2 regions of the Rhodococcus sp. 06-1460-1B genome follow, and region 1 is predicted to be linked to the other one. Evidence: riboswitches for the same ligand, from Rfam matches in the RefSeq annotation. Region 1 holds a riboswitch; the other holds the start of a gene.
What was found. A riboswitch is a leader RNA that binds a small molecule or an ion and turns the genes downstream of it on or off. The one in region 1 is predicted to bind thiamine pyrophosphate.
Positions count from the first base shown of each region.

Region 2: linked by a shared signal. The riboswitch ahead of CH268_RS01990 (3-oxoacyl-ACP reductase) and the one ahead of CH268_RS03745 (3-oxoacyl-ACP reductase) in region 1 are both predicted to bind thiamine pyrophosphate.

Region 1 is NZ_NOYS01000006.1:364,219-370,925, reverse strand. It holds gene CH268_RS03770 (hypothetical protein) at 1-124, opposite strand, end outside; gene CH268_RS03765 (metal-dependent hydrolase) at 239-1,138, shown strand; gene CH268_RS03760 (PDR/VanB family oxidoreductase) at 1,135-2,241, shown strand; gene CH268_RS03755 (alpha/beta fold hydrolase) at 2,254-3,144, shown strand; gene CH268_RS03750 (LLM class flavin-dependent oxidoreductase) at 3,154-4,422, opposite strand; gene CH268_RS03745 (3-oxoacyl-ACP reductase) at 4,424-5,191, opposite strand; TPP riboswitch at 5,235-5,327, opposite strand; gene CH268_RS03740 (alpha-amylase family glycosyl hydrolase) at 5,401-6,696, opposite strand; gene CH268_RS03735 (alpha-hydroxy-acid oxidizing protein) at 6,696-6,707, opposite strand, start outside.
Region 2 is NZ_NOYS01000006.1:36,024-42,730, reverse strand. It holds gene CH268_RS02005 (type 1 glutamine amidotransferase) at 1-624, shown strand, start outside; gene CH268_RS02000 (alpha-hydroxy-acid oxidizing protein) at 634-1,812, shown strand; gene CH268_RS01995 (alpha-amylase family glycosyl hydrolase) at 1,812-3,107, shown strand; TPP riboswitch at 3,181-3,273, shown strand; gene CH268_RS01990 (3-oxoacyl-ACP reductase) at 3,317-4,084, shown strand; gene CH268_RS01985 (LLM class flavin-dependent oxidoreductase) at 4,086-5,354, shown strand; gene CH268_RS01980 (alpha/beta fold hydrolase) at 5,364-6,254, opposite strand; gene CH268_RS01975 (PDR/VanB family oxidoreductase) at 6,267-6,707, opposite strand, start outside.

The DNA.
Region 1 (6,707 bases):
CCACGACAGCAGCAAGGGCATCGACTGTGGCGTCCGCGATTCGACGCACATCGACGGGCCACTCGGTGGGCCAGGCCACGGGCACGCTGCTCGGGGGAACAGCCACTGGGGAGGGGTCGGTCATCACAGAAGTCTCTCACTGTCCACCGACATGGTTCCTTTTACCTGTAACCGATGTTTATACTAAGTCGCGCACTGTGGCAGCGGCCACATCGTGGACGTGGAGGAGGTCGACTCGATGAACGAGCGCAACGCCGTCGCATCGGACCCGGGCGAAGTGATGCTTCAGGCCAGGAACGTCAAGTTCGACTGGAGCGATCTGCCGATGCACTGGGTGCCCGGCGATCCGTACACCACGCACGTCCTCAACGTGCTGCATCTACTACTCCCGGCCGGCGAGCACTGGTTCGTCGACACGTTCAAAGAGGCCCTGCCCTACATCGACGACGAGAAGCTGCGCGACGACGTCATCGGCTTCATCGGGCAGGAAGCCGTGCACGCCGAGGCCCATACCGGCGTTCTCGTGCATCTGCAGAACAACGGACTCGACCCCACCCCGTTCACCGATCAGATGGAATGGGCCTTCGGCAAGGTCCTCGGATCGGATTCGGTGACGAGTCTGCGTTCGAAGAACAACCTCGTCGAGCGGCTGGCCCTCATCGCGGCCATCGAGCACGTGACGGCGTTCCTCGGTGATTGGGTACTCAATGCCGACGGTCTCGACCGCGCCGGCATCCATCCGACGATGCTCGATCTGCTGCGGTGGCACGGTGCCGAGGAAGTGGAACACCGCTCGGTCGCGTACGACACCCTTCGTTACTTCGACAAGCGCGAGGTACGTCGCCTGCGCACGTTCGTCGTGGTCGTTCCGTTGATGGGGTACATCTGGATGCGCGGCATCATCTTTCTGATGAAGAACGACCCCGAGCTGCAGAGCGCCCCGAAGTCGGTCCGCAAGCCCCGATCGGCCCTGTGGCGCAAGTCTGTTCGCCGCGGCACGCTGCCGGCGCTGACGCACGTCGGCCGCAGTATGTCTCGCTACCTGAAGAAGTCGTATCACCCGAGCCAGGAAGGCTCGACGGCTCAGGCCGTGCGCTACCTGGCGTCGTCCCCGGCCGCGCAGGCTGCGGCGCGGTGAAGCTCTCGACGGGTCGCGTTCCGCGGCTGTTGCCCAAGGACGCGCCACCGGATCTCCGCGGACGCCCCCGCGCCGATCGCTCGATGCAGATGCTCGGAACGTTCCTCAACGGCTACATGCATGCGACTGCCGGCAAGGAGTACGACGACGCGGTAGCCGGCCACAATCCCGATTCCGCGCTGCGGCTGGTGGTCGTCGACCGCGAGATCATCGCCGAGGACGAGAACGTCGCCGCTCTGACCCTCGCCTCGCCGACGGGGGAGCAGCTGCCGAACTGGCATCCCGGCTGCCACCTCGATCTACATCTGCCGTCGGGTCGCCGTCGGCAGTACTCGCTGTGCGGCGATCCATCCGACCGTAGTTGCTACCGTATCGCCGTGCGCCGAATCCCCACCGGCGCAGGTGGATCCATCGAGATGCATGCACTCGAGCCCGGAACCGAGGTCATCGTACGCGGCCCACGGAACGGCTTTCCCTTCGTCGCCGAGGGCAGCGCGCTGTTCGTCGCCGGCGGCATCGGCATCACCCCCATCATCGCGATGGTCCGTGCCGCAAGGATTCTCGGGATGGATTGGCAGTTCGTGTACTGCGGTCGCTCCCGGGACACGATGCCTTTTCTCGACGAGATCGAGAGCTGGGAATCGGATCGCGTGTTCGTCCGGACCGACGACGTGCACGGGTACCCCACCGAGGGTGAATTGCTCGAGCGCGCACCCGCAGGCGGTGCGGTCTACTGCTGCGGTCCTACCCCCATGCTCGACGCCGTCCGCCGCGACTTCCGCCAATGCGCCGCCACCGCATTGCATTTCGAACGCTTCGGCCCGCCGCCGATCCTCGACGGCACACCGTTCGAGGTGCAGCTGATCAGCAGTGGAGCCGTGCTCGACGTCGCCGCCGACGCCTCCGTGCTCACGGCCGTCAAGCAGCAGAAGCCCAATATCGCGTACTCGTGCCAACAGGGCTTCTGCGGTACCTGCAAGGTGCGGGTGCTCGCCGGCGAGCCCGAACACCTGGAATCGCGATTGACCCCGGAAGAGCAGCGCGACCACATGCTCATCTGCGTCTCGCGCGCTCGAAGCGCCCGTCTCGTACTCGATCTATAGAACGGAAAGACAGTGAGCAGCAACGCAGTTCGCATGACGGTCGTCAACGAAGGCATTCGGCTGGCGGTGTTCGAGAGCGGAAACCCCGAGGGCGAACCCATCGTCCTCGTTCACGGGTGGCCCGATACTCACGAACTGTGGAGCCACATCGTCCCGCAACTCGAAGACCGTTTTCGGGTGATCAGCTACGACTCGCGCGGAGCCGGCGAGAGCACGGTGCCGGTCGAGCAGTCGGCGTACAAGTTGGCCCGGTTGGCGGCGGACTTCTATGCCGTGGCAGATGCGGTCAGCCCCGACGCTCCCGTTCACGTGCTCGCGCACGACTGGGGCGCCGTCGAAGTATGGGAGGCTGCAGCCCAGCCCCAGGCGAAGGATCGAATCCGTTCGTACACATCGATTTCGGGACCCAACCTCGATCACCTGGGTAAGTGGTCGCAGTCGCGCCTGCGTCGTCCCACTCTTGCCGGAATCAAGCAGGTTCTCGCCCAGACCCGAGCGTCCTGGTACACCGTCACCTTTCACATCCCCGGCCTGTCGACGCTGCGCATCAAGCGACAGTTCGCCAAGGGCTGGCCGGCATTTCTACAAGAATTTTCCGGCGTCGATCCGAAGCTCGTCACCCAGAACCCCACGCTGTGGTCGGACGCAACCAACGGCACCAACCTGTACCGCGCCAACATCATTCCGATTCTGACCAATCCGCGAGATCGGTACATCGACATCCCCGTGCACCTCATCGTCAACACCGAGGACGTCGCGGTGCGGCCGTACCACTACGACGACACCGGCATGTGGGTGAAGAACCTCACGCGCAACGACATTCCGGCGGGTCACTGGTCGCCGATCTCCCATGCGGACGACATCGCACGATTGACGACAGAATTCATCGACTCGCTGGACTGAACCTTCAGGTCATACGGTCAGATGCCCGCGCAGCGTGGACGACGTGTATTCGGATCGAAAGAGGCCGCGCTGCTGCAGGATCGGGACCACGTGTTCGACGAAGTCGGCGAGTGAGTCCGGGTAGCGCGGGCACATCAGGTTGAAGCCGTCGGCACCGCGGCCGATCCACGATTCCATCTCGTCAGCGATGGACTCCGGTGTGCCGATCATCGTGGCGTGCCCACCGCCGGCCGCCAGCGTGCCGAGCAACTCACGCACGGTGGGGTCATCCTTCTCGACGATGCGCAGAATCGTCTCGTAGCGGCCCTGCGGTCCGGTGAACTCTGCTGCCGGCGGTAGCGGGGGCACCGGTTCATCGAGTTCCCAGGCAGCACAATCCTGCCCGGTGAACGTCGAGAGCATCGCCAGGGATTGTTCCGTCGGCAGCAAGACGTCCAGTTCGGCCTTCTTGCGACGGGCCTCGTCCATCGTCGAGCCGATGTACGTCACCAGTCCCGGCATGATGCCCACTGTCGCACTGTCGCGACCAGCACTGTCGATGCGAGACTTCACATCCTCGTAATAGCTCTGCGCGGCAACGAGATCGTAGGCGACGGCGTAGATCGCCTCGGCATACTTCGCCGCCAGGTCGCGGCCCGGGCCCGACGCCCCGGCCTGAAACAGAACCGGCCTGCCCTGCGGCGACCGCGGCACCGTCAGCGGGCCGTCGACTCGAAAGTGTTTGCCGTCGTGGTCGATCGAGTGCACCTTGGCCGGGTCGGCGTACATCCCGGTGCGATCGAGCGTCAGGGCATCGGGCTCCCACGAATCCCAGAGTGCCAGTGCAGTATCGACGAACTCTGCTGCGCGTGCGTAGCGCTCCTCCCGAGCCGGGATGGCGTCCATTCCGTGATTGCGTGCTTCGGCGTCGAACATGGAGGTGACGACGTTCCAGCCGGCCCGTCCGCCGCTGATGTGGTCCAACGACGCCAGCATGCGCGCGGCATGGAACGGTGTGTAGAACGTCGACGACACGGTGGTAACCAGACCGATGTGTGTGGTCGCTCTGGCTATGGCCGACAGCGCCGTGATCGGTTCGAGAAACCAGGTTCCTGCGCCGGCCGGATCGCGAACGGAATGCCCGTCGGCAAAGAACACCGCGTCGAACTTTCCCCGTTCGGCCAGCTGCGCAAGTTCCTCGTAGTACGCGATGTTGCCCAGGTCCTCCACTCGCGAATCGGGATGCCTCCACGCTGCGCTGTGATGTCCGCAGCCGTACAGAAACGCGTTGAGGTGCATATCAGTTCTTGACCAAACCGCCGTCGACAACGAGGTTCTGACCGGTCACCGACCGCGCCCACGGGGAGGCGAAGAACAGCAGAGCATCGGCGAATTCCTCCGGCGTGGTGACGCGTTGCAGCGGGGTCGAGGCCGCGATGAAGTCGAACACCTCGGCCGGGGTCGCGGCACTGGCATCGGTGGTGCGCAGCAGTCCGCCCGAGACCATGTTGACGGTGATGTTGTCCGCGCCCAGGTCCACGGACAACGTGCGCGTCAGCGAGAGCAGGGCGGCCTTGGAGGCAGTGTAGTCGTGGTACGGCACCACTGGATTCTGGAACAAGTTGGTGCCCACGTTGATGATTCGGCCGAAGCCCGCCTCACGCATTCCCGGCAGGGCCGCCTGCGTGGTGAGCAGTGCCGCGCGAACGCTGCCCCGCAGTTGAGCGTCGAACCGATCCCAGGTGATGGTGTCGGCCTTGGGGCGGGCATCTCCGTCGAAGGAGAAGTCGGCCAATGCGTTGTTGACGACTGTGGTGATCGGAGTGCCGAAATGCGCACGGGCCGAGTCGAACACCGAGGCCACCGCGCTCTCGTCGGTCACGTCGCCCTGAACCGCGAATGCACGGTCGCCGAGCCTTTCCGCCAACGCCTCCGCTGCCTCTTTGCTGGTGCGGTAGTCGATCACCACACGTGCGCCCTCACCGGCGAACGCCGCGGCGATCGATGCTCCCAGTCCGCGGCCGCCGCCGGTGACCAACACTGTCTGCTCGTCGATCTTCACGTGCATCGCCTCTCGTTCGAGGTCGGGACCGTCGCGAGGGACAGGAAATACCGAAACGTCACGACATTCCCTTCGCTGGTCCTAACCAGATCAGGTTCGACGGGTGTGATCTCAGCCCTGACGGGCACCCCGTGTCGCGGTCGACTGTACCTGTAGGTCTCTCTACTGCTTTCTTGCGCTCGACGTAGATAGCCGAATACAGCCGTATGCAGCGATCAGCCGATGACAGCCCAGCCGTGGGGAGGAACGCTTACCCGTCCGTCGTTCAGGTGCGCCTCACCGGCCAGCACTTCGCTGCCCTGGGCCGGGTAGTCGATGGCCTCGTCGCCGAGGTTGAGCGCCACCGTCATCGAATTGTCGTCCGCGTACACGCGGTAGAGCAGTGCGGTGTTGGTGAGCTCGAGTGTCTCGGTGCGCGCGGAGTACAACCACGGATTGCGACGCCGAACTGCGATCAGCTCCTGATGCACTCGGTAGACGGGCCAGCCGTACGGGGCGAGATCCTCGGAAGTGTCCGGGTATTCGGGACGCACCTCGTCATCACCGCCGACGCGATCTTCCTTGATACCGCGGAATGCCTGCTCGTCGCCGTAGTAGATCATCGGCATCCCGCCCACGGTGAACAGAACCACCAACGCGTGCAGCAGATGTCGCTCGTCCTCGATGACGCTGGCGATGCGATTGACGTCATGATTTCCCACGAACGTGGCGGGCACGAATGCGTCGAGCCAGCCGTTGTGACGCTCCAACGCGTGCGAGAGCTCGAAGAAGTTGAGCTCGCTCAGGCCACTCCAGATCGCCTTCCACAGTTCGTACTGGGTCACCGAGTCCAACGTGGACGCCGAGACGATCCGGTCGTAGTCACCGTGAATGACCTCGCCGAGAAAGTATGCTGCCGAATGCTTCTCGCGAACCTTCGGCATCACCGCAGCCCAAAAGCGCGGCGGTACCGCGTAGGCCGCGTCGAGCCGCCAGGCGTCCACGCCGCGTTCGAGCCAGTGCGACAGCACGTCCACCACGTACTGCTGCACGTGCGGGCTCTCGTGGTTGAGCGCGACCAGTTCGTCGTGGCCCTCGAAATTGCGATGCGTCGGCTCGTCCCCGGACCAGTCGAGGTGGAACCACTCCGCGGCCTCGGAATCCGGGCCCTCGGCCAGAGCCTCACGGAACTTCGGGAAGCTCTGCGCGACATGGTTGAAGACGCCGTCGAACATGATCTTCAGGCCGCGGGAATGCGCCGCAGCGATCAGCGAATCGATGTCCTCGTCGGTGCCGAGCCGACCGTCGACGTGGTAGTAGTCGACAGTGTCGTAGCCGTGCTTCTCCGACTCGAAGATCGGACCGAGGGCGATGCCCGACGCACCGAGCTCGAGGGCGTAGTCGAGCCACTTCTCGATTCTGTTCAGCCGGTGCAGATCCGACTGCGATTCACCGTCCCATCCGTGTACCGGAGCGCCGGTGAAGCCGAGCGGGTACAGGTGCCACCAGATGGCGTGCTTCGTCCACTCCATCAGGACGCCTC
Region 2 (6,707 bases), 330 kb from region 1:
GAATTGCACACCAGGGGTTTCCGGTTGGACGTGCATTCCTTCGACCACAGTCCCGATGTCGCACCACCGACGCTGTCCGACGCGCAGGTGGTGGTGGTCATGGGCTCACCCGACGCCGCGTACGACGACACGCTGACGTGGCTCGCGCCGGAGATCGCGTATGTGCGGGACGCGATCGACACAGGTGTTCCGATCCTCGGCGTCTGCTTCGGCGGCCAGTTGCTCGCCCGGGTGCTCGGTGGATCGGTACGCAAGTCCGAGCATCCCGAATACGGATTCGTCGAGGTCGAGACGTCCGATCCCGAGCTCATCGCCCCGGGCCCGTGGATGGAATTCCACGGTGACACGTTCGTCGCACCGCCGGAGGCGACGGTGATCGCCCGCAACGAGGCAGCGCAACAGGCCTTCGTTCTCGGTCCACACCTCGGGTTGCAGTTCCACCCCGAGATCGACCTCGATACCTACGATGCATGGGCGGCCGCGTGGCAGCGCGACGGCGTCGAACACGCGGTGGACGTGCACCAGATCAGGCAAGACATTGCCGACTCCGAAGCAGCAGCTCGCAAGCGGTGCTCGGCCCTGCTGGACGCATTTCTCGCCCGATCCTCGGCGGTGCCCCGGTAGGGTCGAACGATGACCGAGGCCAGGCCCAGCAACTTCAGCGATCACCAACTCGGCATCTACGCCGCCGGAATGTTCGCCCAGCAGACACCGTCGATCACCACCAATCTGGCGCGGCTGGAGGACCAGGCTGCCGAGAAGCTCTCGCCCGAGGCGCTCGGCTACATCGTCGCCAGCGCGGGCAGTGGCTCGACGGCGCGGGCGAACCGGGCCGCCTTCGACAGGTGGGCCATCACGCCGCGGATGCTGCGCAGCTCGGCCTCGCGTGATCATGCGTGCACCGTGCTCGGCACCGACATGCCTGCACCGCTGTTGATCGCTCCGGTGGGTATTCAGACTCTCGCCCATCCCGACGGTGAACTCGCGACGGTTCGCGCGGCTGCGGAACTCGGTGTGCCGTACATACATTCGACGCAGGCGTCGCATTCGTTCGAGCAGATCGCCGAGGCGGGCGGAGATGCGCCGCGCTGGTATCAGTTGTACTGGCCGACGGACGAATCGGTTCTGCTGAGCTTCCTGCAGCGCGCGAAGGACACCGGATTCACCACGTTGGTGCTGACGCTCGACACGACGTTGCTGGGCTGGCGGCCCGCCGATCTCGACCGCGGGTACCTCCCGTTCTTGGCGAACCTCGGCATCGAGAACTATTTGAGCGATCCGGCGTTCCAAGCCGGACTCGCTCAGCCCGTCGAGGAGAATCCCGTTGCAGCCGCGATGCATTGGGCGCAGATGTTCCCCAACCCGGGGCTGTCGTGGAAGAACCTGGCGTTCCTGCGAGAGCATTGGGACGGCCCGATCGTGCTCAAGGGCATCTGCACCGTCGGCGACGCCCGAGAAGCGGCCGCCCACGGAGTCGACGGCATCGTCGTCTCCAACCACGGCGGCCGTCAGATCGACGGTGCCAGGCCGTCTCTCGACGCGTTGCCGTCCATCGTCGAGGCCGTCGGTGACGAACTGACGATCCTGTTCGACTCCGGTGTGCGCACCGGTGCCGACATGGCCAAGGCGCTGGCGCTCGGTGCCGATGCGGTTCTTCTCGGCCGCCCGTTCCTGTACGGTCTCGCCCTCGGCGGGCAGGAGGGTGTTGCACACGTACTACGTTGCCTGCTGGCCGAATTCGACTTGGTGACCAGCCTGTCCGGCCATACCGGCGCGGGCGAGCTCGGTCGCGACTCGATCGAGGCGTCCTGATGGAGTGGACGAAGCACGCCATCTGGTGGCACCTGTACCCGCTCGGCTTCACCGGCGCTCCGGTACACGGATGGGACGGTGAATCGCAGTCGGATCTGCACCGGCTGAACAGAATCGAGAAGTGGCTCGACTACGCCCTCGAGCTCGGTGCGTCGGGCATCGCCCTCGGTCCGATCTTCGAGTCGGAGAAGCACGGCTACGACACTGTCGACTACTACCACGTCGACGGTCGGCTCGGCACCGACGAGGACATCGATTCGCTGATCGCTGCGGCGCATTCCCGCGGCCTGAAGATCATGTTCGACGGCGTCTTCAACCATGTCGCGCAGAGCTTCCCGAAGTTCCGTGAGGCTCTGGCCGAGGGCCCGGATTCCGAGGCCGCGGAGTGGTTCCACCTCGACTGGTCCGGGGACGAGCCGACGCATCGCAATTTCGAGGGCCACGACGAACTGGTCGCGCTCAACCACGAGAGCCCGCACGTGCAGCAGTACGTGGTGGACGTGCTGTCGCACTGGCTCGAACGCGGCGTGGACGCCTGGCGGCTCGACGCGGCCTACGCGGTACCGCCGCGCTTTTGGGCTGCGGTGATGCCGAAGGTTCGCGAGAAGCATTCGGCAGCATACTTTCTCGGCGAGGTCATTCACGGTGACTACGACCGGATCGTCTCGGCGTCCACGTTGGACTCGGTGACCCAGTACGAACTGTGGAAGGCGATCTGGAGTGGCCTGAGCGAGCTCAACTTCTTCGAGCTCTCGCACGCGTTGGAGCGTCACAACGGCTGGCTCGACGCATTCGTGCCCGCCACGTTCGTGGGAAATCATGACGTCAATCGCATCGCCAGCGTCATCGAGGACGAGCGACATCTGCTGCACGCGTTGGTGGTTCTGTTCACCGTGGGCGGGATGCCGATGATCTACTACGGCGACGAGCAGGCATTCCGCGGTATCAAGGAAGATCGCGTCGGCGGTGATGACGAGGTGCGTCCCGAATACCCGGACACTTCCGAGGATCTCGCCCCGTACGGCTGGCCCGTCTACCGAGTGCATCAGGAGCTGATCGCAGTTCGGCGTCGCAATCCGTGGTTGTACTCCGCGCGCACCGAGACACTCGAGCTCACCAACACCGCACTGCTCTACCGCGTGTACGCGGACGACAATTCGATGACGGTGGCGCTCAACCTCGGCGACGAGGCCATCGACTACCCGGCCCAGGGCAGCGAAGTGCTGGCCGGTGAGGCGCACCTGAACGACGGACGGGTAAGCGTTCCTCCCCACGGCTGGGCTGTCATCGGCTGATCGCTGCATACGGCTGTATTCGGCTATCTACGTCGAGCGCAAGAAAGCAGTAGAGAGACCTACAGGTACAGTCGACCGCGACACGGGGTGCCCGTCAGGGCTGAGATCACACCCGTCGAACCTGATCTGGTTAGGACCAGCGAAGGGAATGTCGTGACGTTTCGGTATTTCCTGTCCCTCGCGACGGTCCCGACCTCGAACGAGAGGCGATGCACGTGAAGATCGACGAGCAGACAGTGTTGGTCACCGGCGGCGGCCGCGGACTGGGAGCATCGATCGCCGCGGCGTTCGCCGGTGAGGGCGCACGTGTGGTGATCGACTACCGCACCAGCAAAGAGGCAGCGGAGGCGTTGGCGGAAAGGCTCGGCGACCGTGCATTCGCGGTTCAGGGCGACGTGACCGACGAGAGCGCGGTGGCCTCGGTGTTCGACTCGGCCCGTGCGCATTTCGGCACTCCGATCACCACAGTCGTCAACAACGCATTGGCCGACTTCTCCTTCGACGGAGATGCCCGCCCCAAGGCCGACACCATCACCTGGGATCGGTTCGACGCTCAACTGCGGGGCAGCGTTCGCGCGGCACTGCTCACCACGCAGGCGGCCCTGCCGGGAATGCGTGAGGCGGGCTTCGGCCGAATCATCAACGTGGGCACCAACTTGTTCCAGAATCCAGTGGTGCCGTACCACGACTACACTGCCTCCAAGGCCGCCCTGCTCTCGCTGACGCGCACGTTGTCCGTGGACCTGGGCGCGGACAACATCACCGTCAACATGGTCTCGGGCGGACTGCTGCGCACCACCGATGCCAGTGCCGCGACCCCGGCCGAGGTGTTCGACTTCATCGCGGCCTCGACCCCGCTGCAACGCGTCACCACGCCGGAGGAATTCGCCGATGCTCTGCTGTTCTTCGCCTCCCCGTGGGCGCGGTCGGTGACCGGTCAGAACCTCGTTGTCGACGGCGGTTTGGTCAAGAACTGATATGCACCTCAACGCGTTTCTGTACGGCTGCGGACATCACAGCGCAGCGTGGAGGCATCCCGATTCGCGAGTGGAGGACCTGGGCAACATCGCGTACTACGAGGAACTTGCGCAGCTGGCCGAACGGGGAAAGTTCGACGCGGTGTTCTTTGCCGACGGGCATTCCGTTCGCGATCCGGCCGGCGCAGGAACCTGGTTTCTCGAACCGATCACGGCGCTGTCGGCCATAGCCAGAGCGACCACACACATCGGTCTGGTTACCACCGTGTCGTCGACGTTCTACACACCGTTCCATGCCGCGCGCATGCTGGCGTCGTTGGACCACATCAGCGGCGGACGGGCCGGCTGGAACGTCGTCACCTCCATGTTCGACGCCGAAGCACGCAATCACGGAATGGACGCCATCCCGGCTCGGGAGGAGCGCTACGCACGCGCAGCAGAGTTCGTCGATACTGCACTGGCACTCTGGGATTCGTGGGAGCCCGATGCCCTGACGCTCGATCGCACCGGGATGTACGCCGACCCGGCCAAGGTGCACTCGATCGACCACGACGGCAAACACTTTCGAGTCGACGGCCCGCTGACGGTGCCGCGGTCGCCGCAGGGCAGGCCGGTTCTGTTTCAGGCCGGGGCGTCGGGCCCGGGCCGCGACCTGGCGGCGAAGTATGCCGAGGCGATCTACGCCGTCGCCTACGATCTCGTTGCCGCGCAGAGCTATTACGAGGATGTGAAGTCTCGCATCGACAGTGCTGGTCGCGACAGTGCGACAGTGGGCATCATGCCGGGACTGGTGACGTACATCGGCTCGACGATGGACGAGGCCCGTCGCAAGAAGGCCGAACTGGACGTCTTGCTGCCGACGGAACAATCCCTGGCGATGCTCTCGACGTTCACCGGGCAGGATTGTGCTGCCTGGGAACTCGATGAACCGGTGCCCCCGCTACCGCCGGCAGCAGAGTTCACCGGACCGCAGGGCCGCTACGAGACGATTCTGCGCATCGTCGAGAAGGATGACCCCACCGTGCGTGAGTTGCTCGGCACGCTGGCGGCCGGCGGTGGGCACGCCACGATGATCGGCACACCGGAGTCCATCGCTGACGAGATGGAATCGTGGATCGGCCGCGGTGCCGACGGCTTCAACCTGATGTGCCCGCGCTACCCGGACTCACTCGCCGACTTCGTCGAACACGTGGTCCCGATCCTGCAGCAGCGCGGCCTCTTTCGATCCGAATACACGTCGTCCACGCTGCGCGGGCATCTGACCGTATGACCTGAAGGTTCAGTCCAGCGAGTCGATGAATTCTGTCGTCAATCGTGCGATGTCGTCCGCATGGGAGATCGGCGACCAGTGACCCGCCGGAATGTCGTTGCGCGTGAGGTTCTTCACCCACATGCCGGTGTCGTCGTAGTGGTACGGCCGCACCGCGACGTCCTCGGTGTTGACGATGAGGTGCACGGGGATGTCGATGTACCGATCTCGCGGATTGGTCAGAATCGGAATGATGTTGGCGCGGTACAGGTTGGTGCCGTTGGTTGCGTCCGACCACAGCGTGGGGTTCTGGGTGACGAGCTTCGGATCGACGCCGGAAAATTCTTGTAGAAATGCCGGCCAGCCCTTGGCGAACTGTCGCTTGATGCGCAGCGTCGACAGGCCGGGGATGTGAAAGGTGACGGTGTACCAGGACGCTCGGGTCTGGGCGAGAACCTGCTTGATTCCGGCAAGAGTGGGACGACGCAGGCGCGACTGCGACCACTTACCCAGGTGATCGAGGTTGGGTCCCGAAATCGATGTGTACGAACGGATTCGATCCTTCGCCTGGGGCTGGGCTGCAGCCTCCCATACTTCGACGGCGCCCCAGTCGTGCGCGAGCACGTGAACGGGAGCGTCGGGGCTGACCGCATCTGCCACGGCATAGAAGTCCGCCGCCAACCGGGCCAACTTGTACGCCGACTGCTCGACCGGCACCGTGCTCTCGCCGGCTCCGCGCGAGTCGTAGCTGATCACCCGAAAACGGTCTTCGAGTTGCGGGACGATGTGGCTCCACAGTTCGTGAGTATCGGGCCACCCGTGAACGAGGACGATGGGTTCGCCCTCGGGGTTTCCGCTCTCGAACACCGCCAGCCGAATGCCTTCGTTGACGACCGTCATGCGAACTGCGTTGCTGCTCACTGTCTTTCCGTTCTATAGATCGAGTACGAGACGGGCGCTTCGAGCGCGCGAGACGCAGATGAGCATGTGGTCGCGCTGCTCTTCCGGGGTCAATCGCGATTCCAGGTGTTCGGGCTCGCCGGCGAGCACCCGCACCTTGCAGGTACCGCAGAAGCCCTGTTGGCACGAGTACGCGATATTGGGCTTCTGCTGCTTGACGGCCGTGAGCACGGAGGCGTCGGCGGCGACGTCGAGCACGGCTCCACTGCTGATCAGCTGCACCTCGAACGGTGTGCCGTCGAGGATCGGCGGCGGGCCGAAGCGTTCGAAATGCAATGCGGTGGCGGCGCATTGGCGGAAGTCGCGGCGGACGGCGTCGAGCATGGGGGTAGGACCGCAGCAGTAGACCGCACCGCCTGCGGGTGCGCGCTCGAGCAATTCACCCTCGGTGGGGTACCCGTGCACGTCGTCGGT